Linked DNA regions of Sinorhizobium fredii. The protein of the gene in region 1 binds, or shares a complex with, the protein of each later gene. Links are inferred from orthologs where the notes say so. Each region holds a gene or a part of one and is shown on either strand. Other genes may lie near its edges.

The links.
Region 2: the proteins of trxB (region 1) and trxA are in contact, whole or in part, in a crystal structure (PDB 1F6M), measured with the Escherichia coli proteins. The link is inferred for Sinorhizobium fredii from one-to-one orthologs.

The regions. Positions count from the first base shown.
Region 1 is NZ_CP024307.1:1,984,166-1,999,239, forward strand. The notes cover bases 5,362-8,265. They hold trxB (thioredoxin-disulfide reductase), read right to left. Parts: upstream 7,349-8,265; coding sequence 6,374-7,348; downstream 5,362-6,373. Other genes in these bases: NXT3_RS09875 (LysR family transcriptional regulator VtlR), read right to left, coding at 5,363-6,259; NXT3_RS09885 (Lrp/AsnC family transcriptional regulator), read left to right, coding at 7,755-8,225. In the rest of the region: NXT3_RS09860 (MarC family protein), read right to left, coding at 1-568; gyrA (DNA gyrase subunit A), read left to right, coding at 876-3,659; NXT3_RS09870 (transglycosylase SLT domain-containing protein), read right to left, coding at 3,742-4,677; NXT3_RS09890 (glycosyltransferase family 2 protein), read left to right, coding at 8,325-9,137; NXT3_RS09895 (glycosyltransferase), read left to right, coding at 9,158-10,189; NXT3_RS09900 (glycosyltransferase), read left to right, coding at 10,186-11,208; NXT3_RS09905 (glycosyltransferase family 4 protein), read right to left, coding at 11,212-12,267; transcription elongation factor GreA, read right to left, coding at 12,406-12,882; NXT3_RS09915 (MFS transporter), read left to right, coding at 13,172-14,623; carB (carbamoyl-phosphate synthase large subunit), read right to left, coding at 14,697-15,074.
Region 2 is NZ_CP024307.1:31,138-46,163, forward strand. Bases 1-2,856 are described here. They hold trxA (thioredoxin), read right to left. Parts: upstream 1,661-2,856; coding sequence 1,340-1,660; downstream 1-1,339. Other genes in these bases: NXT3_RS00160 (bifunctional folylpolyglutamate synthase/dihydrofolate synthase), read left to right, coding at 1-1,120; addA (double-strand break repair helicase AddA), read right to left, coding at 1,742-2,856. In the rest of the region: more of addA, read right to left, coding at 2,857-5,311; double-strand break repair protein AddB, read right to left, coding at 5,301-8,474; NXT3_RS00180 (nucleotidyltransferase family protein), read right to left, coding at 8,476-9,207; tRNA (adenosine(37)-N6)-threonylcarbamoyltransferase complex ATPase subunit type 1 TsaE, read right to left, coding at 9,217-10,728; NXT3_RS00190 (PAS domain-containing sensor histidine kinase), read right to left, coding at 10,729-13,206; ahcY (adenosylhomocysteinase), read right to left, coding at 13,500-14,900. UniProt on the Escherichia coli protein: Participates in various redox reactions through the reversible oxidation of its active center dithiol to a disulfide and catalyzes dithiol-disulfide exchange reactions.

The DNA.
Region 1 (15,074 bases):
TCACGCCGAGGAGGCGGGTGAGGATCGCCCGACCGGTAACCCCGAGGAAACGGTCGATCCGGTCGGCGATCACCAGCGCCAGGAAGAGCGATGCCATCGAGGCGGCGATGACGACGAGGAGTTGGACGCGCTCGAGGACCGAGGGAAAGGAACTGCCGAGCAGGATCGTTGCCGAAATCGCCCCCGGCCCGGCGATCAGCGGCAGGGCGAGGGGGAAGACGGCGATATTGTGGATGTGGTCCTTGGTCACCGCCGTTTCTCCGGTCTTTTCCTTTCTCTCCTGGCGTCGTTCGAAGATCATCTCGAAGGAAATCCAGAAGAGCAGCAGGCCGCCCGCGATGCGGAAGGCGCCGATCGAGATGCCGAGCAGGCCGAGAATGCCGTCGCCGAAAAGGGCAAAGGCGGCGAGGATGAAAAAGGCGATCAGCGAGCCGCGGGTCGCGACCTGGAAACGCTCCTGCCGGCTCAGACCGACCGTGAGGCTCAGGAAAATGGGCGCAAGACCCGGCGGGTCGAGTGTTACGAGCAGCGTCGTCAACGCATTGATCAGCAGATCGACATTGAACATCCGTTCCCCCTCCGGATCGCTGTCCGGGTCTTTCTCCGGTAGCGGCGCTGCATTCTTAGGCAACCGATGCGCGCTTGGGAAGGGCCGGCTAGCCAAGCGTTGCGCGATAGCCTAAACCGGCTTCACGCCAAGGAACGCCGCATCCGTCCGAGACATACGGAGAAGCTCTTCCGATTTGTGGATTCTTGCCCTAGAAAAGCCCGTTCCGGCGGCAAAAGACTGTTCAAAACCATCGGCCAAAATTGGCGCTTGATGCTGCATTCGGCTATAAGAACTGACTGATTCTGAACAAAGATCGTGATCGACATTGACTGAGCAAAGCACTCCCGGCGGCGGAAAGACTCCGCCAGGCATCGAGCCGATTTCCATCATCGAGGAAATGCAGCGGTCCTATCTCGATTACGCCATGAGCGTGATCGTTTCCCGCGCCCTTCCCGATGTGCGCGACGGTCTGAAACCGGTTCACCGACGTATCCTTTACGGGATGAGCGAACTCGGCATCGATTGGAACAAGAAATACGTCAAATGTGCCCGCGTCACCGGTGACGTGATGGGTAAATACCATCCGCACGGCAACATGGCGATCTACGACGCACTGGCGCGCATGGCGCAGGATTGGTCGCTCAGGCTGCCGCTGATCGACGGCCAGGGCAATTTCGGTTCGGTCGACGGCGATCCGCCGGCGGCCGAACGCTATACCGAGTGCCGGCTGCAGAAGGCGGCCCATTCGCTGCTCGATGACCTCGACAAGGAAACGGTCGATTTCCGCGACAATTACGACGGCACCTTGCAGGAGCCGGTCGTCGTTCCGGCGAAATTTCCGAACTTGCTCGTCAACGGCGCGGGCGGCATCGCCGTCGGCATGGCGACCAACATCCCGCCGCACAATCTGAGCGAAGTCATCAATGGCTGCATTGCGCTGATCGATGATCCGGCACTCGAACTGCCGGAGCTGATGCAGATCATTCCGGGCCCCGACTTTCCGACCGGGGCGCTGATCCTCGGTCGCGCCGGCATTCGCCAGGCCTATGAGACGGGCCGCGGTTCGGTGATCATGCGCGGCCGCGCCCATGTCGAGCCGATGCGCGGCGATCGCGAGCAGATCATCATCACCGAAATTCCCTATCAGGTGAATAAGGCGACGATGATCGAGAAGATGGCCGAACTGGTGCGCGACAAGCGTATCGAAGGCATTTCCGACCTGCGCGACGAGTCCGACCGCCAGGGTTACCGCGTCGTCATCGAGCTGAAGCGCGATGCCAATGCCGAGGTCATCCTCAACCAGCTCTATCGCTATACGCCGCTGCAGACCTCCTTCGGCTGCAACATGGTGGCGCTGAACGGCGGCAAGCCCGAGCAGCTGACGCTGCTCGACATGCTGCGCGCGTTCGTCTCCTTCCGCGAGGAAGTCGTTAGCCGGAGAACGAAATTCCTGCTGCGCAAGGCCCGCGAGCGCGCCCATGTCTTGGTCGGCCTTGCCATTGCCGTCGCAAATATCGACGAGGTGATCAAGCTCATCCGTCATGCGCCGGATCCGCAGACCGCCCGCGAACAATTGATGGAGCGCCGCTGGCCGGCCCATGACGTCGACGCGCTGATCCGGCTGATCGACGATCCCCGCCACCGCATCAACGACGACGGCACCTACAACCTCTCGGAAGAGCAGGCCCGCGCCATCCTCGATCTACGCCTGCAGCGCCTCACCGCGCTCGGTCGCGACGAAATCGGCGACGAACTCAACAAGATAGGCGAGGAGATCCGCGACTATCTGGAAATCCTCTCCTCGCGGCTGCGCATCATGCAGATCGTCAAGGACGAGCTCGCGGCCGTCCGCGACGAGTTCGGCACGCCGCGCCGCACCGAGATCGCCGATGGCGGTCCGGATATGGACGACGAGGATCTGATCGCCCGGGAGGACATGGTCGTTACCGTCTCCCACCTCGGCTACATCAAGCGCGTGCCGCTGACGACCTATCGGGCGCAGCGCCGCGGCGGCAAGGGTCGCTCCGGCATGGCCACGCGTGACGAGGATTTCGTTATCCGGCTATTCGTCGCCAACACCCACACGCCGGTGCTGTTCTTCTCGTCGCGCGGCATCGTCTACAAGGAGAAGGTCTGGCGCTTGCCGATCGGCACGCCCCAGTCCCGCGGCAAGGCGCTGATCAACATGCTGCCGCTCGAACCCGGCGAACGAATCACGACGATCATGCCGCTGCCAGAGGACGAGACGACCTGGGAGAACCTGGACGTGATGTTCTCGACGACGCGGGGCACCGTTCGCCGCAACAAGCTTTCCGACTTCGTCCAGGTCAACCGCAACGGCAAGATCGCGATGAAGCTCGAGGAGGAGGGCGATGAGATCCTCTCCGTCGATACCTGCACGGAATTCGACGACGTGGTGCTGACGACGGCCTGCGGGCAATGCATCCGTTTCCCGGTCTCTGATGTCCGTGTCTTCGCTGGCCGCAACTCGATCGGCGTTCGCGGCATTTCGCTCGCCGACGGCGATCGGATCATCTCGATGGCGATCCTCGCTCACGTCGAAGCCGAGCCGTGGGAGCGGGCGGCCTATCTGAAGCGGTCGGCAGCCGAACGCCGCGCCGCAACCGGCGAGGAAGAAGAGATCGTGCTTGTCGGCGAGGAGGTCACCAATGGCGGCGAACTCTCCAACGAGCGCTACGAGGAACTGAAGGCGCGCGAGCAATTCGTGTTGACGGTCTCCGAAAGGGGCTTCGGCAAGCGCTCCTCGTCCTACGACTTCCGCACTTCCGGCCGTGGCGGCAAGGGCATCCGTGCCACCGATACATCGAAAACTGCGGAAATCGGCGAACTCGTCGCGGCCTTCCCGGTCCAGCACAACGACCAGATCATGCTGGTCTCGGACGGTGGCCAGCTCATCCGCGTACCTGTCGACGGCATCCGCCTGGCAAGCCGGGCGACCAAGGGCGTTACGATCTTTTCGACCGCCAAGGACGAGAAGGTCGTCTCCGTCGAGCGGATCAGCGAGCCGGAAGGCGACGATGAGATCGAGGAGATCGTCACGGCCGGCGAGGCCATCGTTGCCGAACCGCCGGCCGACGCCGACGAGTGAGCAACTCGCCACACAGGAAAAAGCCCGCCTATGGCGGGCTTTTTTGTCGGTGAGGCACGGCCGGAATGACAGCGCTCGCCGGTCAGTTCTTGAAGACGATGCAGGCGCCGCCGCTGCGGCGAATCGTCGTGCAGAGCTTGTCCGCCTCGCTTCGCGTCTGGCGGCCGATGCGGGCTGCATAACGCGTTCTGCCGCCGAAGCTGCCGTTGCGCTCGCGCACAACGAGCGCCTTTTCGCCGTTGATCGGCGCCGGCAGTCTTTTCACGGCGTTCAGGAACAGGCGGTGCGCGATGGTTTTCCTCTGGTGGGCCGCCAATTGAACGCCCCAGGGCGCCCATGGCGCCTCGTCCACAACGACGATTTCGCGCAGCCGCCGGCTGTTGGCGAGCGCGACACAGCCGTCCAGGAAGCTCTTGGCCTTGTCGAGCGCGAGATCGAGCGATTTCGGCGGGTTGTCGCGCCAGTCCTCCACCGGGTGGGCGGTGATCGCCAGAACGTATTCGCGCGTCTCATAGGGCAGCCAGTCAACCTCGAGAAACCGTTCGAGGCCGGCCTCTCCAGCATTATAGGCGGCCGCCGCAAAACCCAGATTGCCGTAGCGGAGCTTGAGTTCACTCAAATATTCGGCGGATTTGGCGAGCGCCGCCACGGCGTCGAAACTGTTTGTGAGACCGCGCAGCTTCGCCGTTCCCGGCATGAACTGCGCAATGCCCTCGGCGCCTTTCGGGCTGACAGCGTCCGGCTGGAACAAGCTTTCGCGCCAGATCAGCCGAGCAAAAAACGGCGCCGGCAGGTCGTTCGCATCCGCATAATGCTCGATGATGCTGCAGACGTCCCGCGCGAAGTTCTCACGGGTGATGCAGAGGGGGATTGATGGATTTGCCGTAGAGACACCGGAGTAAAGGCACTTTCGCGCGGTGACCGGCGCGTCGGTCCGAGCCTCGGTCACATCGGCCAAGGCGGCTGCGGACAGGTACAGCGCCAAGCCGGCCCCGGCAGCACGCGCCAGACGTCCCATTCGGTTACCCCAGATGTGGCATCGGCCCGCTCTGCTCGGTATGACCATATGGCTCCTCGGCGATGAACGAGTGAACATCAATAGCATTTTCGCCGGAGGCAAGAAACTGCGCAGACGCGGCAGACGACCGAGGATAATCTTCTCATGGCGGCGGGCAAAAAAAAGGGCCGCAAGCGAACTTGGGCCCTGTCAGTTGTGAAGGTTTCATAACCTCCAGAGGGGAACAGCTGATGCGGCGGCCGGGGAGGAGGAAGCCGCCAGATGCACCAACTGAAAGCTATATGGGGAGCGCGTCGCGCGCGTTCAATGGCTTCGCCGCAGATTTTCGCAACTGATGGCTGTGCCTATTTGCGGGCAAAAAAAGAGGGCCACAAGAAAACTTGGGCCCTTGTAGTTGTGAAGGTAATTAGAACCTCCAGAGGGGAACAGCTGCTGCGGTGGCACTGGGAGGAGAAGCCACCAAAGATGCATCAGCTGGATTTGGTATGCTGCTTTTTTGAGCGAGGGGCAATCATTTAATATGCATGACAGCCATGCCGCCTGCGCATCCCTGCCTATTTTTGCGTCGCACAGTTTCGTTGCGATGCGATATGGTTTTAGATGGTAGGGGAAAACTATTAAAGAAAACAAACGGTTGATGCGGGTATGGGGCGACTGCCCACAAAGCGGGCAATCGCTCTGCAGCTCAAAAGTTCCAGTTTCGCGCCTTGGCGACAATAAAGTCGCGAAAGACCTTGAGCTTCGCAGCGTTCTTCATTTCGTCCGGATAGCAGAAATAGGTATCGAATGAGGGGATCGCCGCGCTGATCGGCAGCTGGATCAAACCGGGATCCCGGCCGACGATGTAGTCGGGGAGCATGGCAATGCCGATTCCAAGCAGGCAGGCACGCTTGATCGAAGTTTGACTGTTGATCTGCAGGTGCGAGACGCGCGGATTGTCCGGATCCCGCCCGGCAATCTCCAGCCAGTTCACGTCCAGCAGATAGTTTGGTGCCGGTTCGCCGAAGGTGATGATGCGGTGGTTGTCGAGATCCTGGATCGACTGCGGCTCGCCGTTTTTGTTGATATAGGAGGGCGCGGCATAGATGTGCATGTGCACCGTGAACAGCTTGCGCTGGATCAGGTCCGATTGCTGCGGCTGGCGCAAACGGATGGCGCAGTCGGCATGCCGCATGTTCACGTCGAGCTCTTCATTATCGAGGATGAGCTGGACCTGGACGTCGGGGTAGAGGGCCATGAACTCCTGGACCTTGTCGGTCAGCCAGCCCTGGCCGAGGCCGACGGTCGTGGTGATGCGCAGCTTGCCGCTAGGCTTGTCGGTCGTTTCGCTGAGCTGCGCCTTGACGCTCTCGAGCTTCATCAGCACTTCGTGCGCCGTCCGGTAGAGCATATCGCCCTGTTCGGTCAGAATCAGTCCGCGCGCGTGGCGGTGAAACAGCTTGATGCCGACATCCTGTTCGAGCGCGCTGACCTGCCGGCTGATGGCGGATTGCGAGAGGTGGAGTTTATCTGCCGCATGCGTGAACGAGCCGGCCTCTGCCGCCGCATGAAATATGCGCAATTTGTCCCAGTCTAGCGACATGAAATCCCCCATAAAGGACCGTTCGGAGGAACAGGGTAGAGTCCTCCGCGCGTCACCGATGCGTCTGTTCCCACACGGGGCCGGCCTCCCGACACTAGCCCCGTTTTGCAGCTTCTATTCGGCTGCAATTGCGACGGGCATATGACCCGCCAGATATTTCTCGGCCTCGAGTGCCGCCATGCAGCCCATGCCGGCGGCGGTGACGGCCTGACGATAGATGTCGTCGGTCACGTCCCCGGCAGCAAAGACCCCGGCGACATCGGTCGCGGTCGAGTCCGGCGCCGTCCAGAGATAGCCGTTCGGCTTCTGGCGCAGCTTGCCCTTGAAGAGTTCGACGGCCGGCGCATGACCAATGGCCACGAAGACGCCATCCGTTCCCATATCCGAAATTGCCCCTGTCTTGGTATTGCGGAGCTTCACGCCGTTGACCGAGGCAGGCATAGGCGGCTTTGCCGGCGTGCCGAGATACTCGACCACCTCATGGTCCCAGACGATCTTGACGTTCGGCTTGGCGAACAGGCGTTCCTGCAGAATCTTTTCGGCCCGGAAGGCATCCCGGCGATGCACGACGGTGACCGTCTTGGCCAGGTTCGAGAGGTAAAGCGCCTCTTCGACGGCGGAGTTGCCGCCGCCAACGACGATCACGTCCTTGTTGCGATAGAAAAAGCCGTCGCAGGTGGCGCAGGCAGAAACGCCGAAGCCCATGAAAGTCGGTTCGCTCTCGATGCCGAGCCACTTGGCCTTGGCGCCGGTCGCGATGATCAGGGCATCGGTCGTCCATTCGGTACCGCTGTCCGTCTTGATGCGGAACGGCCGCACGGAAAGGTCGACATCGGTGACGATGTCGCTGACGATCTCCGCGCCGACATGCATCGCCTGCTTCAGCATCTGTTCCATCACCCACGGGCCCTGGACCGGATCGGCATAGCCCGGATAGTTCTCCACATCCGTCGTGATCATCAGCTGACCACCTTGCTCCATGCCGGCGATGAGAACTGGCGAAAGCATGGCGCGGGCCGTATAGATCGCTGCGGTGTAGCCTGCAGGGCCGGAGCCGATGATCAGCACTTTGGTGTGGCGGGCGGTCATGCTTTGGTCCTTAATTTGCCGGACGGACGGCTGGTCGAAGTCAGGCTCGAGTTCGATGCTGGAAAATATCGCCTTAGTTTAGGTATTCACAGCGCGCTCTTTCAAGAGCACTGCTGCTGATACACACAAGTGCTTGCGTCCGCACCATGAATTTGACACCAGATCGGGCATTTTTGCATCGCTTTTGCCGGAAAGCAGGTAATCCCGTACCTGCAACCCGGCGAGATCATGCAGGGCACCTTCGACGGCAGAAAGGTTTTTGTGCACGCCGGGCGCAGCACTCTCGTTCAGAGACGCGGTTACGTGCTACCCACAGGGTTAAGATAAAATCGCCTCGGCGAGACCGGCTACGGCGGACGAGAAAGACCTCGTGCACCGGGGTCCATGGAAACGGGGATGTTGGCAAATGGTCCTACGCGTCGACCTCGATGCAATCGACATGAAAATCCTGCGCGAACTGCAGGGTAATGGCCGCATGACGAATGTGGAATTGGCCGAACGCGTGGGCATCTCGGCGCCGCCATGCCTGCGCCGCGTTCGCAAACTCGAAGAGGCAGGCGTCATCCGCGGCTACCGGGCGCTGCTGAATGCCTCCGCCCTCGGTTACGATCTCGTCGCCTTTTGCATGGTCGGGCTGAAGCACCAGTCGGACGCCAATCTCAAGGCCTTTGCCGCCCGCACCGCCTCGTGGCCGCTCGTCCGCGAGGCCTGGATGGTCTCGGGTGAATCGGACTTTCTGCTTCAATGCGTGGCCGAGAACCTTGCGGCCTTTCAGGATTTCGTTATTGAGGAACTCACCGCAACCGACAATGTCGATACGGTGCGTACGATGCTGACGATCCGCCAGGTGAAGGACGCCTGCCAGGTGGAGATCTAGCGAAGCGTCGCCGCAGCCAATTCGTCAGGGCGAGCTGGGCAGCAGAACCCTGATACATGAGCCTTTCGCGCCACGCAGCCGGCCGGTCAGAAGATTTCCATGACGTCAAAGCTTCCGCTCTCCGCTTTCATCATCTGCTTGAACGAGGAGGCCTATCTCGGCAATTGCATCGAGAGCCTCGAGCAATGCGCCGAGATCGTCATCGTCGATTCAGGCTCGACCGACGAAACGGCGGCGCTGGTGCAATCCTATATCGACAGGGGCTGGCCCATCCGCTTCATGTACGAAGAATGGCGGGGCTATGCCGGGCAGAAGCAATTCGCCCTGGAGCAGTGCCGTCAGCCCTGGTGCTTCAACATCGATGCGGACGAGCGGTTCGACGAAGCGTTGAAGGCTCTGTTGCCGTCGCTCCTGAACGCTCCCGACGACATCGTCGGCTGGCGCGTGGCGCGGCGCCCCTATCTGATCGGCTACGGCTACCCCCCGGAAAAGGTGCACGAACGGCGCAATCTTCGTCTGGTCCGCCGCGGCCGCGGCCGCTACGACCTGGACCAGAAGGTGCATGAAGGGATCGTCCCGGACGGCCAGGTGGGCGCCGCCCGCTCCGGCAGCCTGCTGCATTATCGGCCGCTGATCCTCGACGAACAGATCCTCAAGGAGAACAAGTATTCGACGCTCAAGGCGGATCAGCAGTTCGCCGAGGGCAGGGTGATGCGGCCCTACAAGATGCTGTTCGGCCCGCCGCTGTACTTCTACCGGCTCTATTTTCGCAACGGCCTATGGCGCTGCGGCTTTCCAGGCTTCATCGAAGCGATGACCGGGGCGGTCTACGCGTTCCTGACCGCGGCCAAGATTTATCAGCGGCATGCGCTGAAAGTCCGGCCCAATGTCGACGACGCGCTTTCCCGCTAAGGCCCCCGGACAGGTGACCCATGAAAGTCATGCATATTCATTTCGGCAAGGAAGGCGGCGCGGAACGGTTCTTCGTCAATCTCGTCAACGCCCTGCATGACCGTGGCGTCGAGCAACGCGTGCTGATCCGCCCCGAACGTAGCTGGCGCGGCGAAATCGAAGGCAGCGCCAAGATCTACGAAGGCGTCTTCCGCCGGATTTCGTTGTCGCGGTTTTTCCTGCAGTGGCGGATGTCGCGCATCCTCAGGGAGTTCCGGCCGGATGTCATCATGGCCTGGCAGCTGCGCGCCAGCCGCTTCATGCCTTCTTACAAGAAAGCCTTCCGCATTTCTCGTCTGGGTGACTATCCGGAGCATCTCGGCTACTACACCAATGTCGAGACATTGGTTTGCATCACCCCGGACATTGCCACCAAGGTTCGCGAATTCGGATGGCGCCGCGATATCGAAGTGATCGCTAATTTCACGCGGGCAACGCCCGTTGCACCGATATCCCGGTCTGAGATGCGGACGCCCGCCGACGCCTTTGTCGTCGTCGGCATGGGACGTTTCGTCAAGCGCAAGGGCTTCGACGGGCTGCTACGCGCCGTCCAGAAGGTCGAGGGCGTCCATCTTTGGCTGCTCGGAGACGGGCCCGAACGGAACGAGCTGGAGCGGTTGACCGACGCGCTCGGCATAGGCGATCGTGTGCGCTTTCCCGGCTGGCAGACCAATGCCTATGGTTACCTTGCCGCGGGTGACGTCTTCGCGATCAATTCCTCGCATGAGCCTCTCGGCAATGTGTGCTTCGAGGGTTGGGGCGCCGGCAAGCCGACCATTGCCGCACGGGCCGAAGGGCCTTCCTGGGTGATGACGCATGAGCGCGATGCCTTGATGGTCGATTGCGGCGATGACGAGGGTCTTGCCAACGCGATCCGCAGGCTACGCGACGATACGGTGCTTCGCGAAAGGCTGAGTGCCGGCGGCCGCGACACGCTGCAGTCGCGCTTTTCCGAGAGGGCGATCACCGACGCCTATCTCGAGCTCTTCGCAAGAGGTGCAGCGCAGCGATGAAGGTCATGCACTTTCACTTCGGCAAGGATGGCGGAGCCGAGCGTTTTTTTGTCCACCTCGTTAACGCCCTGGCCGAACGCGGCGTCGAGCAGACAGCGGTCATCCGGCCCCAGCGCCTGTGGCGTCCTGAAATCGAGGGCGCGGCGAGGATAACGGAAAGCCATTTCCGCAACCTGTCGCTCGATCGGCTGGCGCTGCCGCGCAAGGTGATGCGGATGGCGACGCGCGACAGGCCGGACGCTCTGATGGCCTGGGCTCCGCGCGCCAGCCAGCTGATGCCGGCCTACAGGGGCTGCATCAAGATTTCCCGGCTGGGCGACTATCCGCCACGCCTCGATTACTTCCGCAACACGGACTGCCTCGTCTGCAATACGCCGGGAATTGCCGAGCATGTCCGCTCGCTCGGCTGGAAGCGCGATGTCGAGATCATCTCGAACTTCACCAGCACCGAACGGGTGCAGCGTGTCAGCCGGGCGGTGCTCGACACGCCGGAGGACGCGCCCGTCATCATGTCGATGGGCCGCTTTGTGGAACGCAAGGGCTTTCATACGCTGATCGAAGCGGTCGCCAAAGTGCCCGGCGTTTACCTCTGGCTGCTCGGCGACGGCGAGGAAGGGGACAACCTTCGGAGACTTGCCACCGATCTCGACGTCGTCCAGAGGGTCCGCTTCGCCGGCTGGCAGAAGGACACGAGACCGTTCCTCGCAGCTGCCGACATCTTCGTCATGGCTTCCAGCCACGAGCCGCTCGGCAACGTCATCCTGGAGGCCTGGGCCCAGGGAACGCCGGTCGTCTCCAGCCGATCGGAGGGGCCGCAATGGTTCATGCGCGACGGCGGAAACGGTCTGATGGTCGATATCGGCGATGCCGACGGCTTCGCGCGCGCGATCGAGCGGATTGCCAACGACCGCAGCCTGGGTACTGCGCTCGCCGAACGAGGACACGAGACGCTGGTCGGCCAGTTCTCCAGGGAAGCGATCACCGACGCCTATCTGAGGCTGTTCGCTTCGAAGCAGTAAGCTTCAGCGCATCAACCCGTCGTAGACTGCACCGATCGCCCGAGCTTCGCCCTCGATGGCGAAATCCCTGGAACTCCGCGCCAGGCCGTTTGCACCGGCAGCCGCAAGCCGCGCCGGGTCGTCCATGAAGGCGGCGGCTCCATCGACCATCGCTTCGAGATTTGCGGCTGGGATGATCAGCCCGGTCTCGTCCGGTCCTTCCGCGATCAATTCGGAAAAGGCGCCGACGTCGCTAGCCACGACCGGCACGCCGCTCGCCATCGCCTCCAGCGGCGTCAGGCCGAAGCCTTCCCAGCGCTGCGGTGCGACGAAGAGGTCAAGCGCACGGTACCAATCGGGAATATTGGTGTGCTCGCCGACGAATAGAATGCGGTCGGCGAGCCCCGCCTTGGCAACGCGCTCCTTCAATTCGACCTCGAAGGCGAGGTGAGGGCCTGTGGCGCGCCCGGCAACGATCGCGCCCCATTCCGGTCGGCCGGGCAGAAGCGCGATCATGCTGTCAACGAAAAGGTCGGTTCCCTTCTGGTGGCGGACACGGCCGAAGCAGCCGGCATATTTCCGGGAGGGGTCGAGATTGAGCGTTTTTTTCGTAGCCGCCTTGTCGACCGGCGGGTGGAAGCGGTTCGTGTCGATCCCGTGCAGGATGACCGTGCTCGGAACCTCCAGATAAGCGGCGGTTTTCGAGCTTGTGGAGATTACCGCGTCCATCCGGCGGATCAGGAACTTGCTCCATCCGGTATGCCGCCGCTGCGAGGCAGAGGTGAAGACGATGCGGAGCTTCATCCGCAGCAGGTCGCGCAGGAGGATTGCCGGCAGCATCTCGACGTTGCGGCGCGCATGCCAGACGCGGCAGCGGCGGCCCGGCGGCTTCTGCCAGAGATGGATCAGGTCGCGATACCGGACCGACGGCAAACTCTTGGGGAGCCCGGGACCAAGGACCGCGATCTTTTGCCCAAGCTTGCGCTGGACGGGAACGAGCTGGATGATCGTCGAAGTGACGCCGGAGAGACGGCGCTTGAAGTTGGGCGCAATAACCTCGATGTCCCGGATATCGGCCACGTAAGCGCTCTCCTTGCGCCGCTTGCAATCAGGTGTCGGGGGAAGAGGGGCCGAACGAATGCCGCGCGCCGTGCGGAGTGGGTGAGGCCCTGGTCATGCCCCGCCGCCTTTCCGTGTTCGGCTGCTGGATTCGGGCGATCAGCCCCACTGAACGGCGAGGATTTCGTAGGCCTTGGAACCACCGGGGGCGTTCACTTCGATCGAATCGCCAACCTCCTTGCCAATCAATGCGCGGGCGATCGGAGAAGAGATAGAAATGCGGCCGGCCTTGACGTCGGCTTCCTGGTCGCCAACGATCTGATAGGTCTTTTCTTCCTCGGTGTCCTCGTCGACGAGCTTCACCCGCGCGCCGAACTTGATTTTCGAGCCGGACATTTTCGAAAGGTCGATGACCTCCGCCCTGGCGATCAGGTCCTCGAGCTCGGAGACACGGCCCTCATTGTGGCTCTGGGCCTCCTTGGCGGCATGGTATTCGGCATTTTCCGACAAGTCCCCATGGGCGCGCGCTTCGGCGATCGCCTCGATGATTCGCGGGCGTTCTTCCTGCTGGCGCCAGCGCAGCTCCTCCTGCAGATTCGCGAATCCACCCTGGGTCATCGGAACTTTGTCGACCATTTCATCGTCCTTTATCAAGCGCGCGGCGCCGCCTCCCGGCGGCGCCGACGCAAAAGAAAACGGTCCCCGGAGCCGAAGCACCGGAACCGTCCGAAACATCCGAACCGTTCTTATAACAGAAACGGAAGCGCGAAAGCCAGATTTTTCGAGACGCTCCGCGCCGGGGCGAAGGCTGTGTCCAACCTCGAGATCTTCAAAAAATAGCCTTCAGTACAAAAAGCCGCTTTACCTCAACAGCACTTCAGGTTGTATCAGTCCAGGTTCCATGAACAAGCGATCGGAACCAACCATGAGTCTACTCGAAGAGAAGCCAAGGACCTCCAGCGTGACGAAGCACAGGCCAGGCGAGGGACGCTGGAGCGAGTTGCTGAAGAGAGATCATCTTGCTGCAACCGTGACCCTGTGCCTTGGCGTCGCGCTCTTTGCCTTCAACGAGTTCTTTATTTCGACGGCCTTGCCTACGGCGGTCGAGGAATTCGGCGGGGCGGCCTTGCTGTCCTGGGCCTTCACGCTCTATCTGGTTTTCGCCATCATCGGCGGCGCCCTGGCGGCCAATCTGAAAGCCAGGTTCGGCGCGCGCAGCACGCTGATCGCTGCCGCGCTGGTCTTCGCCGCCGGCACGGTGATCGCGACCGTCGCGACCGGCATGCCTCAAGTGCTCGCCGGCAGGTTGCTGCAGGGGCTCGGCGAAGGAATCATTGCCGGGGTTTGCTATGCACTCATCCCCGAGCTTTTCCCGCCGCGCCTCGTTCCCAAGGTTTTCGGGGCAGAAGCGATCGTCTGGGCGTCGGCCGCCTTTGCCGGTCCGCTGATCTCCGGACTGCTCACGGAATATTGGTCGTGGCGGGCCGCCTTCTTCGTCAACATACCGGCCGTCGCCGTCTTCATAGCGCTCGTCATTGCGATCGTCGGCCAGCCGAAGCGAGGTGGCGGCGATGTCGGCGCCGTGCCTTTGCTGCGACTCTTCGCATTCGGGCTCGGCATTTTGTTGATCTCGCTCTCGAGTACGGCAAGCAGTGCCTATGTGACGGCGGCTTTGCTGGTGATCGCACTCGCCGTCTTCATCACCGCGATCCGATCCGACCGCAGATCGCCGAACTCCATTCTGCCGTCCTGCGCTTTCGCGAACCGAAGCGCGCTTGGCAGCGGTCTCTGGATTATCCTGTTGATGCCGCTCGCCCAGGCGTCCGGCTCGGTCTATCTCGTCTATTCGCTGCAGCAGCTTTGGGATTTCCGACCGACGGCCGCCGGCTTTTCGAGCGCTTTGATGGCGATGTCCTGGAGCGTAACGGCAATTCTGGTCGCCAGCCTGCCATCGCACGCGATTCGCGTTCGGCTGATGTGGACGGGGCCGCTGATCCTCGGCCTTGGCCTCGTCGGGCTGACACTCGCCGTCTGGAGCGACGAGCACCGGCTTGTGTTCATCGGACAGGCGGCTATCGGCGCCGGTTTCGGCATCAGTTGGGGAACGCTCAGCCAATTCCTGATGGACATCTCGAGCAAGGAGGAGCGCGACAAGACCTCGGCGCTGCTGCCGACGCTGCAATCGGCGGGCTATGCGATCGGCGCCGCCCTTTTCGGCGTAACCGCCAACGCTTTCGGCTTCGATGAAGGTGCCAGCGACTATGTGCTGGCGATGTCGCTGCTTGCCGTATTTGCGCTGGCTTGCGTCATCGCGGTCGCATCGGTTTTCTTCGCCTTCAGGACGCTGCGCCTGACGCGGCAGGGCGCCGCGTGGTAGCGCAACTCTCCTGGAAGCGTCTATCCATTACCGAGCCTTGGCGCACCCGATAGGGGCGCGCCGGGGGCATCCGTCAAGCGTCGAAGTAGCTCTGTAGCGGACGCACTTCCAGGTTGCCTGCCTTCAGCGCCTTGATGGCGTGCGCCGCGGCTTCGGCTCCGGCCATGGTCGTGTAGTAGGGGACCTTCTGCATCAGCGTCGCGCGGCGCAGCGACTTCGAGTCGGAGATCGCCTTGTTGCCGTCAGTGGTGTTGATGACAAGCTGGATCTGGCGGTTGCGGATGGCGTCCTCGACATGCGGCCGTCCCTCGAGCACCTTGTTGACCTTGGTGGCGGTAATGCCGTTTTCGCCCAGGAACCGGGCCGTACCGCCGGTCGCCATCACCTTGAAACCGATGTCCGCGAGAACGCGGATGGCCGGCAGAACCCGTGCCTTGTCCTCATCGCGAAC
Region 2 (15,026 bases), 2.0 Mb from region 1 along the record:
CCATGTGCACACGTCGCCGCATCTGGTGAACTGGCACGAGAGATATCGGCTCGGCGTCAAGGGCGGCAAGGGTGCGCTCGTCAGCGACCCGGTGCTGGCCGATGCTGTCCGGCGCGTGGCGGAAGCCAATGCCGGCCAGAAGATCACCGTCTTCGAGATCCTGACGGCCGTCACCTTCTTGCTTTTCGCGGAGCATCCGGCCGATGTCGCGGTCATCGAGGTCGGCCTCGGCGGCCGCTTCGACGCGACGAATGTCATTGTCCGGCCGGCGGTCTCTGTCATCATGCCGATCTCGCTCGATCACCAGGCCTATCTCGGCGACCGGGTGGAACTGATCGCCGCCGAGAAGGCCGGAATCATGAAGCGCGGCTGCCCGGTGGTGATCGGCCATCAGGAAGAAGACGGCGTGCGCGAGGTGCTGGTCGAAACGGCCGAGCGGCTCGGCTGCCCGATGTCCGTCTACGGCCAGGATTTCATGGCGCATGAGGAATTCGGCAGGCTGATCTTTCAGGACGAGAACGGCCTTGCCGACCTGCCGCTGCCCCGCCTGCCGGGCCGGCATCAATATGCCAATGCGGCGGCGGCGATCCGCGCCGTCCGGGCGGCCGGTTTCGACGTGCCGGAGGCGGCGATCGAGAAGGGCCTGGCCGGGGTCGAATGGCCGGGCCGGCTGCAGCGTCTTGCCGGCGGCAAGCTCTCGCACTACGGGCCGCCGGCCGCCGAAATCTGGGTCGACGGCGGCCACAATCCCGGCGCCGGCCAGGTGATCGCCGAAGCCATGGCGACCTTCGAGGAGCGAGATCCGCGGCCGCTGTTCCTGATCATCGGCATGATCAACACCAAGGATCCCGTCGGCTACTTCAAGGCCTTCCTCGATCTCGCCGAACAGGTCTTCACCGTTCCGATCCACGGCTCGGATGCGGGGCTTGACCCGGTGGCGCTGGCCGCCGATGCGGCCTCAGCCGGTCTCGAGGTAAACGCCGCATCATCGGTCGCCGAAGCACTCGGGCTCATCGCCGAGCTCACCGAAGAGGACCCCGTGCCCCCGCGCATCCTGATCGGCGGTTCGCTCTACCTCGTCGGCGACGTGCTTTCGGAGAATGGCACGCCGCCGCGGTAATCGTCAGACTGCATTCGCCCCTCATCCCGCTGCCGCGACCTTCTCCCCGTTTTTGACGGGGAGAAGGGTTTTTGCCGCGCGCTCTCCGTCCCCTCGCCCCGCCTGCGGGGAGAGGGTTTGGGTGAGGGGCGATTGAAGGCGGTGCGTGTCGTCAGAAGGCAAGTAGAAAGCCCGGACATAGCCGGGCTTTTCATTATCAATCGTCAATCAATTCGCGGCTTAGACCGCGTTGGAAATCCACGAGCTGAGCGCGGTCTTCGGCGCGGCGCCGACCTTGATGTCGGCGACTTCGCCAGCCTTGAACATGGCGAGCGTCGGGATCGAGCGGACCCCGTATTGAGCGGCGAGTTCCGGGTTTTCATCGATATTGAGCTTGGCGACCTTGACCTTGCCGGCGAGCTCGGTGGCGATCTCTTCGAGGCTGGGGGCAATCATTTTGCACGGACCGCACCATTCGGCCCAGAAGTCGACGACGACCGGCTCGGCGGAATTCAGCACTTCTTTTTGAAAATTGGACGCATCGACTTTCACAGTTGCCATCGGCTGCTCCTTCGGAATGGCATTGTCCAGATATTGTGCCTCATGTGAGGCCTCGCCGCTGGATTTTCAATATCGTGTATCTCACTTTGTCGCGAGCTCTTCAAGGCTCCCGTCCAGCATTGGGTCGGGAAGCACCCACACGGCCGGGCCTTCGGTGAAGATCAGCACGCAACGGAATTGCTTGCCGGGATAGAGCGGCCTCAAGAGTTCGCGGTAGATTGCGAGCTGCCGCCGGTAGACGGTCGGAATTTCGGCGACCGAGGCCGGCACTTGGCGATTGGTCTTGTAATCGGCGATCGTCACGGTGTCGCCGGCAACCGCCAGGCGGTCGAGCCGGCCGGATACGGCGAATTCCTGACTGCCGAGCTTGAGCGTTCCCATGACGGAGACTTCTGCACGGCTCTGTTCGCCGAAGAGCGGCTGCAAATCCGGATGCTCGAGCACCTCGATCACGGCACGGCTAAGTGCCTGCCGCTCCGTATCCGGCCAGCGTGGCACGGCCCGGCTGAGGTAACGCTCCGCCGCGTCCCGGCGCTCGGCGCCGTCGATCGTCGGCAGCACCTGCAGCAGCCGATGCAGGATCGCACCGCGCAGCATTGAGAACTTCGGCGCTGTCTGTGCCGCAAAGAGAGCCGAGCCGACGATCGTCTCTTGCTCCGGATCGTCGATCGCCACGCTCGTTCCCGAAGGGGCGAGCGGTCGCGGCAGCCGGCGCTGCGGCGGCAAGGGGGTGAAGAGTGCCCGCGGCAGGCTGGATGCCGTCGCCGGAGGCTTGCTCTCCGAGTCCTCGCGTACCGGGACGGCGACCGGCACACGCGCTTCGCGCCAGGCATGGCCCGTCCATTCCTCGCCGCCGGCTGAAAAGACCATCGGCGTCGCCCGGCCCTTCGGATCATGCGCTAATGTGCCTTGAACCATCGCATGCCAGGTATCGAGGTTCTGCCGCTGGCCGCGATAGCCGCAGACGATCAGCCGGTCCGCCGCGCGCGTCATGCCGACATAGAGGAGGCGGCGATATTCTTCCTCGGCCAGGCGCTTCAGCCGCTCGTTGTCGGCGGCGATCAGCGAATTCGACGCCGAGCCGGGAGCGCGCCAGACGGGCACCCCGAGCATCGAGCCGTCCGCCTGGGGCTTCTCCAGGAAGCGGAGGTCCGAGACCTGCTGACGGACGAATGCTTCGCCGCCGCCGTCGACCAGAAAGACGACCGGTGCCTCGAGGCCCTTGGCGGCGTGCACGGTCATGACGCGAACCTCGTCGCGTTCCTTGTCCTGCTCGCGCTTGACCGTCGGCGCCTCGATCTCGAGCGTCGAGACGAAGGCCTGCAGGCCGGGCAGCCCGCTCCGCTCATGGTCGAGCGCAAAGGTCAGGAATTCGTCGAGGATATCGCTTACCTCGCTGCCAAGCCGCGCCAGGAAGGCGCGCCGGCCGCCATTGGCGCCGAGCACGCGGGCATAGAAGTCGTGCGGCAGCAGGTTGCGGGCAAGCTCGCCATAGCCGGCGAGCATCCGCACGACCCGATGATATCGGCTTGATTCCTCGGCGCCGAGCTGTTGCAGCCGTCGCCAGAGACTTTCGCCCTCGGCCCGGCGTGCCGCCAGTTCGAAGACATCGTCCTCGCCGAGATCGACGAGCGGGCTCTTCAGCAGCGCCGCGAGCGACAAATCGTCCTCGGGCAGCAGCACGAAACGGCCGAGCGCCAGGAGATCCTGGATGGCGATATGGTTGGTGAGCACGAGCCGGTCGGCGCCTGCGACCGGAATATTGCCGCGGCGCTTGAGTGCACGCGTCAGGGCATTGACGAAGGCGTCGCGCTTGCGCACCAGCACGATGACGTCGCCGGGTCGCATCGGGCGTCGGGCGCCCTTTTCGATCACCGTCTCCTTGCCGATCCAGTCCTCGAGCACGGCCGCGATGCGCCGGGCAAGAATGTTCACCGGAGCCCGCTCCGGCGTCGCATCGAAGGGCGCCGTCCAATCCTCTTCGGAGCTCACCGGCTCGGGCGCGATGATGTCCCAGATGTCGACGGCGCCGGGGTGTCCGATCCGGTTCGAGGCGTGCACGATCGCCTCGCTGCGGGCGCTCAAGCCCTTCGCATTGCCCGGATTGGCAAAGACCGTGTCGACGGCGGAAAGCACGTCGACCGTCGAACGGAAGGAGAGCTGCAGCCGGATGGGGCTGAAATACTTGCTTCCGGCGCGCACCCGCCGTTCGGTCTGGATGCTTTCGCGCGAGAATCGCTCGGGACGCGCGCCCTGGAAGGAGTAGATCGACTGCTTTTCGTCCCCGACCGCAAAGATCGTCCGCTCGTTGGCGCGCGCTGTTTCGCCGGCGAAGAAATCGGCGGCGAGCGCCTGGATGATTGTCCATTGGGCGGGGCTCGTGTCCTGGGCCTCGTCGATGAGAATGTGGTCGATGCCCTGGTCGAGCTTGTAATGGACCCAGGCGCCGACATCGCTGCGAGAAAGCAGCGCAGCCGTGCGGTTGATCAGGTCCTCGAAATCGAGTTGGCTGCGCCGCTTCTTGAGGTCTTCGTAGTCCCTGTTGAGCCGTTCGGCGAGGATCAGCGCCGCGCGCGTCGCCTCGTACATCCGGACGATGCTGAGCCGGTCGGCGCAGGTTGTGATGTGCTTGCGCGCCTCTTCGATGAGCGGCGCCAGTTCAGGCGCCTGCGCCAGCATTGCCTTGTTGAAGAAGGCCGAATCCGCCTTCGGCTTGCCGCCGCCGTTGAAAAACACGCCGAGAAGCCCGGCAAAGCGCTCCTCCGCATCGGCGGCCTCGCGGGCCGCCTTCAAGCCCTCTGCGATCTCCCCGGGTTTCACTCCGCCAAGGCTCAGCGCGAGCTCGATATAGCGCTGAAGCGCCGCGCCGTTGAGGCCGGCAAGCGGCCAGGCTCCGGCCATCACGCTCGCGGCCGTCTCCCCCGACGCAAGACCGAGCGCGGCTCGCAGGTGCTTCTCCCGCCCGCCTTTTACGGCGGCGTTATCGAGAAAGGCCTGGATCGCCGCGCGGTTCGCCACGATCGCCTCCAGCAGCTTTTCAAGGCCGGTATCGTCGGCGAGGTCGAGGACGGTGGCGAAGGCATCCGCAAGCTCGCCCTCGTCCTCGGCGGCGGTGGCCGTCAGCAGGGCGCGGCGCGCATCGGAAAGCAGCACCGCCGCGGCCCGATCGTCGAGGACGGAAAAGTGTCCCGCCACGTTCGCCTCGAGTGGAAACTGATGGAGCAGCGCTTCCGAGAAGGCGTGAATCGTCTGGATCTTCAACCCGCCCGGCGTTTCGAGCGCCTTGGCAAAGAGCCGCCGCGCCTCCTCAATCTTGGCGAGGGAGGGTCGCGTGCCCTCGATCGTCTCTATGCGCTTTTCCAGAGCGGCATCATCGAGCGTCGCCCATTCGGCGAGGCGCTCGAAGATGCGGTTCGACATCTCCGAGGCGGCTGCCTTCGTATAGGTCAGGCAGAGAATGGCGGAAGGGCGGCAGCCGGAAAGCAGCAGCCGAATGACGCGCTGCGTCAGCACATGCGTCTTGCCCGAGCCGGCATTGGCCGAAACCCAGGCCGAGCGCGCCGGATCCGAGGCAAGCGATTGCCGCTCGGTGGTCCAGTCGAGCCACGCCTTGGGCGTCCTCTCCTCCGGGCCGAAAGCCTCATTCCTCATCGTCGTCCTCGCCGTCAGCGGTCGCCCATTCGGCGACGCGCGCCAGGTGATCGTATTCGCCGCCATAGTCCCGTTCCTTCTGGACGATCAGGCGGGAGGCGAAACCGTAGCGGCCGCTGGTCAGCGCCGCGAGCAGCTTCCTGAGTTCGGAAAGCGATTCTTCCGCCAGCTGTTCGGCGGTCTTGGTCTCCCTCGACTTGCTGTTCTCGTTGTTGACCGTATCGACGGCAAAGCGGCTGCCAGGCTTCAGGCGGACATAGCGCAGCGAATCCGGCCGCGCCGGTCCGATGGTCGCAAAAGCACCCGCCTTGAGGGCGGCCGCTTCGAGGGAGAGCTGCGGGTCGAGCAGGGCCCGTGCCTCCTTCGCTGAAGGGCTGGAGCCGGTCTTGTAGTCGATGATGTCGACGGTGCCGTTGGCCAGCCGGTCGAGGCGGTCGGCTATGCCGGTCAGCCTGATATCCGAGATGCCGATCTCCATGGCTGCGGGGACTTCCGTGAAAGACCTGACGATGCCGGTCCGGCGCTCCCGCTCCCAGGAAAGAAACGCCCTTGCGACCGCTTCGAAGCGCGGTCGCCAGATCGTGTCGATGTGCGTCGGCAGGTTCTCCTCGTCGAAGGCCTCGCGGATCAGCCGCGCCATCGCCGCCTGCCCCTCGCTGGAGGCGGGATCGAAGCCACCTTTGACGAAGCGGTCGACGATGCGGTGGTAAAGCAGGCCGCGTTCGACAGCACTCGGATCGCGATTGAAGGGGTCGATCGGCTCCAGCCGCAAGATGCGGCGCGCATAGATGGAATAGGGGTCGCGGCGAAGCTTGGTCACTTCGCTGAAGGAATATTTGCGCGGCTGCATGTCGGCCGGCGGCTTCGGCTGCGGCCGCTCGCTGAGTGGTTGGCGCTCGCCGTCGTCGAGCATGCGCATCCAGTGAAGATAGCTCGCGCCATTCGCCTTGAGCTGCTCGGTGAACGTTTTGCCGCCGAGCGCCTGCAGCCGCTGCAGCCAGCGCGAGGCGACCGTCGGCGCCGAGCCCTGGCGCATGGAGCGGGAAAGGATGAGGCGGCGCGTTCCGCAGGCCATCTGGAAGTCATGGGCGAGCTGGCCGATGCGCCGCTCTGGCGGTTCGAGGCCGATACCCGATTTCATTGTCCGAGACAGGAAAGGGTCGTTCGAGGTCTGCGCCGGCCAGGTGCCTTCGTTCATCCCGCCGAGCACCACGAGATCGACGCTCTGCAGACGCGATTCAAGAGCGCCGAAGATGAAGACGCGCGGGTGCCGCATGGATCGAGGTTTCACCGCTTCGCTGGCGGCAAGCGCCTCGACGATGTCGCACCATTGCCGCCCGTCGGCCTCCATCTGCCCGTCGGTCTCGATGATGCCGCGCAGAAGCGTCGCCAATGCTTCGCCGGCTTCCGAACCCCAGAGCCCGCCGAGGCTGCCGCGTTCGTCGATGGCGACGGCTTCCAGCGCGCGGCCCGTGCGCTCCGCCCAATCGGCGAGCGTCAGGGCTGTCGTGTGCTGGCGACCGCTTTCCGGGCCGCCGGAAATGGTACTCGTCAACGGCCCGACGGCCGCGGAAAGTCGTCGGGCGAGTGCCCGCGCGAGATCGACATCCTTCGGGTCGATGCCGCCGCGCCACGGCCTCGGGTGCCGCTCGGTGCGCTGCCGGGCGAGCGCCCTATCGATCCCGAGTTCGAGAGCGGAAATGTCGGATATGTCGGTGCCGCCGCGAAGCGCCACGAGCTCCAGCACGTCGGCGGTACGGCGTGCGACTTCCGCCGTCTGGCCGAGCCGGGCGAGCGGATGCTTGAGCAGCGCGACCAAAGCCACCGGATCGTCGGGCCTGAGGGTCGCCTCCAGCAGCAGCCGGGTAAGCCCACCCGCCGCCGTTGCCGAGAGCGGAACGCCGGCGGAATCATCGGCTTCGATGCCGAAGCGGGCGAGCTCGGCGCCCACCCGCCGCGCAAGGCCGCGATCGGGCGTGATCAGCGCTGCCTGGCTCTCCTCGTCGCCTTCGAGTGCCAGCCTCAGCGCAATGGCAATCGCGGTCGCCTCCTCGCGCTCGTTCGCCGCTTCGATCAGCGCCACGTCCGCGAAGGCCGCGGAGAGCGTCTCCGGCTCGAAGGTCTCGCGGGCCTCAGTCCAGCCGTCGGTGGCCTCGGCCGGCAGCAGCGCCCGCGACACGACCAGGGCGCGATCGCCGAGATCGTCGTCGAGCGATCCCAGCACCGGCACGTCGCGACGATCGATACGCACGCGTTTCAACAGGCGGTGCAACCCGTATTGCGGATGCGTGCGGCTTGCCGGACCCCTTGGGCCACGTTCGGCTTCCTTGCCAATCAACTCCCATTCCGTGTCGCTCATCATGAGGTCCAGGCCGGGGAGCACGATCGTGCCGTTCGGCAGCGCCTTCACTGCGGCGATCAGCGCTGCCGTCGCCGGAATCGAGCCCGTCGAGCCGGCGATGATGATCGGTCCGCTTGCCTTGCCGGCGGCGATCCGCTGCGTTTCGGCCCTGAGCATAGCGTTGCGATGGCGCGCCGGCGAAGAGTGCTTGAGCTCGTTGAGCCGTTCCGGCCAATAGGTCCGGGCGATCTTCAGGAAGGCAAGCGTCAATTGCCACCAGAGCGCATGTTCGCCAGCATCGAGCCCGTCGAGCGCCTCCCAGTCGAGCTCCTCCGTCTCGATCGCATCGATGAGTTCGGCGAGATTGCGCGCCAGCCAGATGGCGTCGGCCGGGCTTGCCGGTGCGATCAGCGGACTTTCGGCATGGATGTCGAGGACCACCTGCGGTAGGCGGTTGCGCCAGGCGAGAATGAGGCGGCCGAGCTCGATCAGCCGCGCCGTGCCGGAAAGCGGCGGCGCAAGATCGAGGATCGCCGGCATCTCGGCGTCGAAGAAGCCGCTGTCGTCGTCCGTCTCGCCGAGGGGCCGGATCACCGGCAGGATCGCCGAGCGGCCGCCGAGCAGATCGACGAATTCCGAGCGCAGGACACGGGCCGCACGCCGCGTCGGCACGAAGATCGTCACGCCGGCGAGCGCCAGCGGATCGGCCGGTTCGTATCGGAAGTCCGGCGTCAGCACCCCGTCCAGGAGTTTTTCCGCCAGCGTCTTCAGGAAAGGCAGGCCGGCAGGAATCGTGAAGACGTTCGTGGTGGCGCCGGGCACCTTATCCTCCCGGTTCGAAGCGCCGGACCAACGCCTCCGCCTCGCCGATCGCCTCAGGCGTGCCGACGGTCAGCCACTGGCCATCGAGCATCAGGCCGAACAGCCGTTCCCTGGCGATCGCTCGGTCGAAATAGATGTTGAGATTGAATGCGTCGCTGGGCGCATCGGCGAAAAGCCGCGAGTCCATGGCGATCGCGCCGGCATATACGACCGGATTTTCCATGCCTTCTTCGTAGCGCTGCAGCCGCCCATCCTTCGAGAGCGAAAAATCCTTCTTGCCGTTGTGCCCGGTCGTGTCCTCGAGCCGCACGCAGAGCAGCGCCATGTCCATGCGCCCGGCGTCGAAGAACGTGGCGAGCCGCTGCAGGTTGCAGGGTTGCCCGGCCTTCTCGCCGACCCAGAAGAGATCGGCATTCATTACCAGTACGGGCCCGTCGTCGAGCAGCTTCAGACCCTTGGCAAGGCCGCCGCCGGAATTCATCAGCGCATCGCGCTCGTCGGAAATCAGGATGCGCGGTGTCTCGCGCCGGCTGAGATGGTCTTCCATCTTGTCGGCGAAGTGGTGGACGTTCACCGCCGCCCTGGTCACGCCGGCGACCGCGAGCAGGTCCAGAACATAGTCGATCATCGGCTTGCCGGCGATCCGGACGAGCGGCTTTGGCAGTGTGTCGGTGATTGGCCGCAGGCGGGTGCCCAGTCCGGCCGCAAGCACCATGGCATTGGTGATGGGCATGATTTCCTGTCAGTTGGCTGATTCGCTAGGCAGGATTCCAGCCTTAATGCACCAATCGCGCAAGGGTGTCAGCACTTCATGTGTCAGTGCATGCTGCAGATAGGTCAAGGTGCGCGGCATGTGCTTCAGATAGCCGGGCTTGCCGTCGCGCTCTTTCAGCCGCACCCAGATGCCGGCGAGCTTGCAATTGCGTTGCGCCGCCATGATGTGCCAGTCGCGCAGGAAGGAATCCTCGTCGAAGGCGCCGTGCAGCTTGCGTTCGGCCCTGTAGGCGCTAAGCAGCCGGTCGGCGAGTTCGGGACCGATCGTGACGCGCGCGTCCTGCACCAGCGAAGCGACGTCGTAGGACGTCGGCCCGATCATCGCATCCTGGAAATCGATAATGCCGATGCGATCGAGACCTTCGCGTTCCGGCCGCCACAGGATGTTGGGCGAATGGAAATCGCGCAGCAGCAGGTTTTTTTCGGCCGAGCCGAGACTGTCGATCAGCCGGTCCCAGATGGCGAAGTAGTCGTTCCGCTCGGCCTCGGAGGCAGGTAGTCCGCGTTTCCACGGCAGGTACCAGTCGATCAGGAGGCTCGTTTCGATCTTCATCGCCGTGCGATCGAAGTCCGGAACGTGGTGGACGATGCCGTTGGCGACCGCGATGTCGCGCTCGGTCGGGGCGACATGAAGGCGGGCAAGCAGCCGCGCGCCCTCCATGTACCGCTCTGCAACGGGCCGGCCTGCGGCGTCGAGAATCCCCTCCGAGCCCAGATCCTCTATAAGCAGCAAGCCCTGCGCGAGATCGCGCGCGTAGATTGCCGGTGCCGCAAAGCCACGCTTGCGCAACAGCGTCGATATGGCGACGAAGGGAACGACGTCCTCGGCGATATGAGCGAGCTGCTGATAGTATTTGCCATCCTGGAGGATCGGGCCGGGCTTGTGCTTCGCCGCGTCCATCAGGATTTTCGCCGGCTCACCATCGGCCGTATGGATCCGCTCATAGGCCCGCGCCGAGGCGTCGCCGCTCAGGTGCCGGCGCCTCGCGCCGGGATGGCCGACCTCTTTGAGAAAAGCCCGGATCGCGAGGGAGCGGGCAATCCGCTCGACGGCCGCCTCCGGCCCGGTGATGCGGACGCGACGCCCATCACCTTCATGCGTCAAGGCGAGCGTGATCCGGTTCGCCGGCAGCGCCTCCTCGGCCTTCTCCGGCCATTCGACCAGGCAGATGCCCTCTGAGAGCGCCTCGTCGAAGCCGAGCTCGTCGAGCTCGGAAGCGTCGGCGAGGCGATAGAGATCGAAATGGGCGACGGGAATACGCAGCTCATAGCTCTGAACGAGCGTGAAGGTCGGGCTCGGCACCTCGAGCGAAGCGTCGTCGGCCATTGCCCGGAGGAAGGCGCGTGCGAAGGTCGACTTCCCCGCGCCGAGATCGCCCGAAAGCCCGACGCAGTCGCCGGCCTTCAAGGCAAGTGCGAGGTCCTCGCCGAGCTCGATCGTCGTGGCCTCGTCCTGCAGCAGGCGTTCGAGTGACTTCATCTATTCCGCCGCGATGATCTTCGGCATGTCGGCGGAAGGAATGCGGCAGGTGACTTCCGTCCCCTCGCGTTCCTTGCTGCGGATCGAAACGGTGCCGTGATGCAGGCTGACGAAGCTTTCGACGATGGACAGGCCCAGTCCGGCGCCGCCGCGCTGGCCGTAGCTCTCGAAGCGGTTGAACACGGTGTTGAGCACGTCCTGCGGAATGCCCGGTCCGGTATCGGTGACGGAAAAGACGAAGTCGTTACCTTCGCGCCGGCATTGGAGGTCGATGGTGCTGCCTTCGGGCGCGAAATTGGCGGCGTTGGTCAGGAGCTTGATGAAGACCTGCTTCAGGCGTTGCTGGTCGGCCGTGATGCGGCCGAGATTGTCGGGGGCGTCGATCCTCAGCGACGCGCCGCTCTCGACGAGCCGTTCGGCCATCTGCTGTGCAACATCGTCGAGCAGGTCGATAAGGTTCACCTCGGACATGTCGAGCTCGACGATGCCGGCATCCACCGTCGCGAGGTCGAGGATGTCGTTGACGATCGTCAGCAACAGCGAGGAGGAGGTGGCGATATGGTCGACATATTCCGCTTGGCGCTCGTTGAGCTCGCCGAACGCCGGCGTCTTCAACAGATCGGCAAAGCCGATGATGTTGGTCAGCGGCGAGCGCAGCTCGTAGGAGACGTGGTGGACGAAATCGTTCTTCAGCGCATCGGCCTTGCGCAGCGCCTCGTTCTTTTCCGTCAGCGCCCGCTCGACCCTGACGCTGTCGGTAATGTTGACGAAGGTCAGCATCGTCTGGGCATTGGGCAGCGGAATGACGGCATAGTCGAGGATCAGCCCGGTGCGCAGCTCGAGGACGCCGCGACTCGACGGCCGCTCGTCGTCGAAGCTGGTGATGATATGGGCGAAGCGCTTCCAGCCGTCCGGCTGCTCGTAGGAGGGAAGGCATGCCTGCTCGACGGCACGGATGTGGGTCCCGGGCTTGGCCTCCGCCTCGCTGATGCCCCAGATCGCTCGGAAGGCCGGGTTCGATAGCCGGATGCGCCCGTCGGGCCCGAACACGGCGACGCCTTCAGCAAGATGATCGATCGTTTCGCCCTGGACCTGGACCAGCGTGTTGTAGCGGGTTTCGAGATCGACCTTTTCCGTCAGGTTCTCGAAGACCCAGGTGGCGCCGCCCTGCGGCCGCGCAGTCGCGAAGACGCGGAGCGTCTGCCCGTTCGGCAGGTGCCAGAGGTCGGACTGCGTGTCGAGCGCCTGATAGACCGAAAGTGCGTTCGCCTTCCACTGTTTCCAGTTCAGCGGCTCCGGCAGCTTGCCGCCGGCCCTCAGCCGGTCGAGCACTTCGCCATTGTCAGGCTTTCGTTCCAGGAAGCCCATGTCCAGCTCCCAGAGACGCTGGAAGGCCTGGTTGTAGAATTGCAGGCGCTGATTGCCGTCGAAGATCGCCACCGGCGTCGCCAGATGGTCGAGCGTTTCGGCGTGGCTCTTGAGCGTCCGCGCCAGTTCCTCGCGCACCGCCTCGATGCCGGAAACGTCGACGGCGATGCCCGCCGACCCGGCCGGGGTGCGGGCGTCGACCACATCGAAGAAGGTCCGGTTGCCCTTGACGACGGTCGAGACCTTGTCACGATACGGGGTTTCGAAGGTCGAGACGGCGCGGATCTTTTCGCGCGCCGCCGTTGCGAGCAATTCACGCGCCTCGGCCGTCGCCGCCGCCGGGCTGCGCGCGTCGACCGCCTCGGCATAGGCCTCGTTGACCCATTCGAGCTTGCCGTCGGCGCCGCGCTGCCAGACCGGCAGGTCGATCGCATCGAGAAGCGTGCGGAATGTCGAGAGCGAGGCATGCAGCTGGTCGCGCTCGAGCTTCAGTTCGGCGAGCTCGGCCCTCAGATTGTTGAGCGCGACGAAGCGCACGAAGGCCCGTCCGCCGGAAACGCGGCCCTGTGCCTCCAGCACCTCGTTGCGCTGCGTCTCCAGCACCAGGTCGAAGCTTTGCGCCTGGGCACGCAAGGCTTCGATCGCCTTTTCCAGCTGGCCTGCCGACTGCGGCTTGATCCAGCGCCCGAAGGCGAGAAAATCGCGGTCGTCCTGCGGCGCGCCGGTCTCGAGCGGAAGCTGTCCGAGGAATTCCGGCCGCTCCGCCAGCCCGTCCCAGACGACGATTCGCCGGTTCTTGTCGGCAATGAGCGCCTGGAAGCGTGAAATCCGCTGGTTAGCGTCCGAAAGATCGGCGCGCAGGGCACGGTTCTCCGCTTCGATATTGCCGCGCTGGCGGATGAGCCAGATCGCAGAGAGCATCGCCGCGGAGATCACGCCGATCAGGACGGAGAAGGTCACCACTTCGGAGGTGCCGAAAATCGATCTGGCAACCGGAGCGGAAGCCTGGGCGGCCGCATCGGTCGCCGCGAGAAGCGTCGTGCCGGCGAGCAGCCGCCGAACCAGTGCGGAAGCCCTGCCGCCGAAAAATCTGGATTGTTCCGTCTTCATGGCGCCGACCCCGTTGATCCGCAAGGTGCCGCCGACCTTGCGTCGCCATGCCCGAAACCCTCGAAGAGGGTTTGCGTCCGTTCCGATTGCATCCCCGGTCTGTCTCCGTCTGTTTGCCGCTGTCCGACAAGACATCCCCGCCCGCAACGCCGTCAGCCCCTCCAGCGTCACGAATCAATGAGTTAAACAATACTTCTTTGAAGATTCGCCGGAAAGTGCAGCGCCCAAAAAAGCGGCCGCGATCTCTTGTCAAGATCGCGGCCACAAGATGTTGTGGATTGCCCGGGTAAGGATTAGTACCGGTAGTGTTCGGCCTTGAACGGGCCCTGCGGCTTCACGCCGATATAGTCGGCCTGCTCTTCCGAAAGCTCCGTCAGCCTTGCGCCGAGCTTGGCGAGATGCAGGCGCGCGACCTTCTCGTCGAGCTGCTTCGGCAGGATATAGACCTCGTTCTTGTAGTTGCCGCCCTTGGTGAAGAGCTCGATCTGCGCCAGCACCTGGTTGGAGAAGGAGGCCGACATCACGAAGGACGGATGGCCGGTGGCATTGCCGAGGTTCAGGAGGCGGCCTTCCGAAAGCAGGATCAGCCGGTTGCCCTTCGGGAACTCGATCAGGTCGACCTGCGGCTTGACGTTCGTCCACTTGAGGTTCCTGAGGGCGGAAACCTGGATCTCGTTGTCGAAGTGGCCGATATTGCCGACGATCGCCATGTCCTTCATCTCGCGCATATGCTCGATGCGGATGACGTCCTTGTTTCCGGTGGTGGTGATGAAGATGTCGGCGGTCGAGACGACGTCCTCGAGCTGCACCACTTCATAGCCGTCCATGGCGGCCTGCAATGCGCAGATCGGGTCGATTTCGGTGACCTTGACGCGGGCGCCGGCGCCCTGCAGCGAGGCGGCCGAGCCCTTGCCGACGTCGCCATAGCCGCACACCACGGCGACCTTGCCGGCCATCATCACGTCGGTGCCGCGGCGGATGCCGTCGACGAGCGATTCCTTGCAGCCGTATTTGTTGTCGAACTTCGACTTGGTGACGCTGTCGTTGACGTTGATCGCCGGGAAGGGCAGCAGGCCCTTGGCCTGGAGCTGGTAGAGGCGGTTGACACCGGTGGTCGTCTCTTCCGTCACGCCCTTGATGGCGTCGCGTTGCTTGGTGAACCAGCCCGGCGAGCCGGCAAGCCGCTTCTTGATCTGGGCGAAAAGGATTTCCTCCTCTTCCGAACCGGGGTTCGAAAGCACGTTCTCGCCGGCTTCGGCACGGGCGCCGAGCAGGATGTACATGGTGGCGTCGCCGCCATCGTCGAGGATCATGTTGGAGAAGCCGCCATCGGCCCACTGGAAGATCTTGTCCGTATAGGCCCAATATTCCTCGAGTGTCTCGCCCTTGACGGCAAAGACCGGAACGCCGCTTGCGGCGATCGCCGCTGCCGCGTGGTCCTGCGTCGAGAAGATGTTGCAGGAGGCCCAGCGGACTTCCGCGCCAAGCGCAACCAGTGTCTCGATCAGCACGGCCGTCTGGATTGTCATGTGCAGCGAGCCGGTGATGCGCGCGCCCTTCAGCGGCTTCGATGCGCCGAACTCCTCGCGGCAGGCCATCAGGCCCGGCATTTCCGTTTCGGCGATGTCAATTTCCTTGCGGCCGAAGCCGGCAAGCCCGATGTCGGCGACAATATAGTCCTGAGTGGCGGTCATGGAGTTCTCCAGGCTGGATCTCTTGGGCCGCGTCGGTCCCCACGGAGTCCGGCGGCAGACGATGCCTCCCTTGCACGCAATGCATCGGGAGAGTGCGCCCGGTCTATCAGGAATCGCCGGATAGGG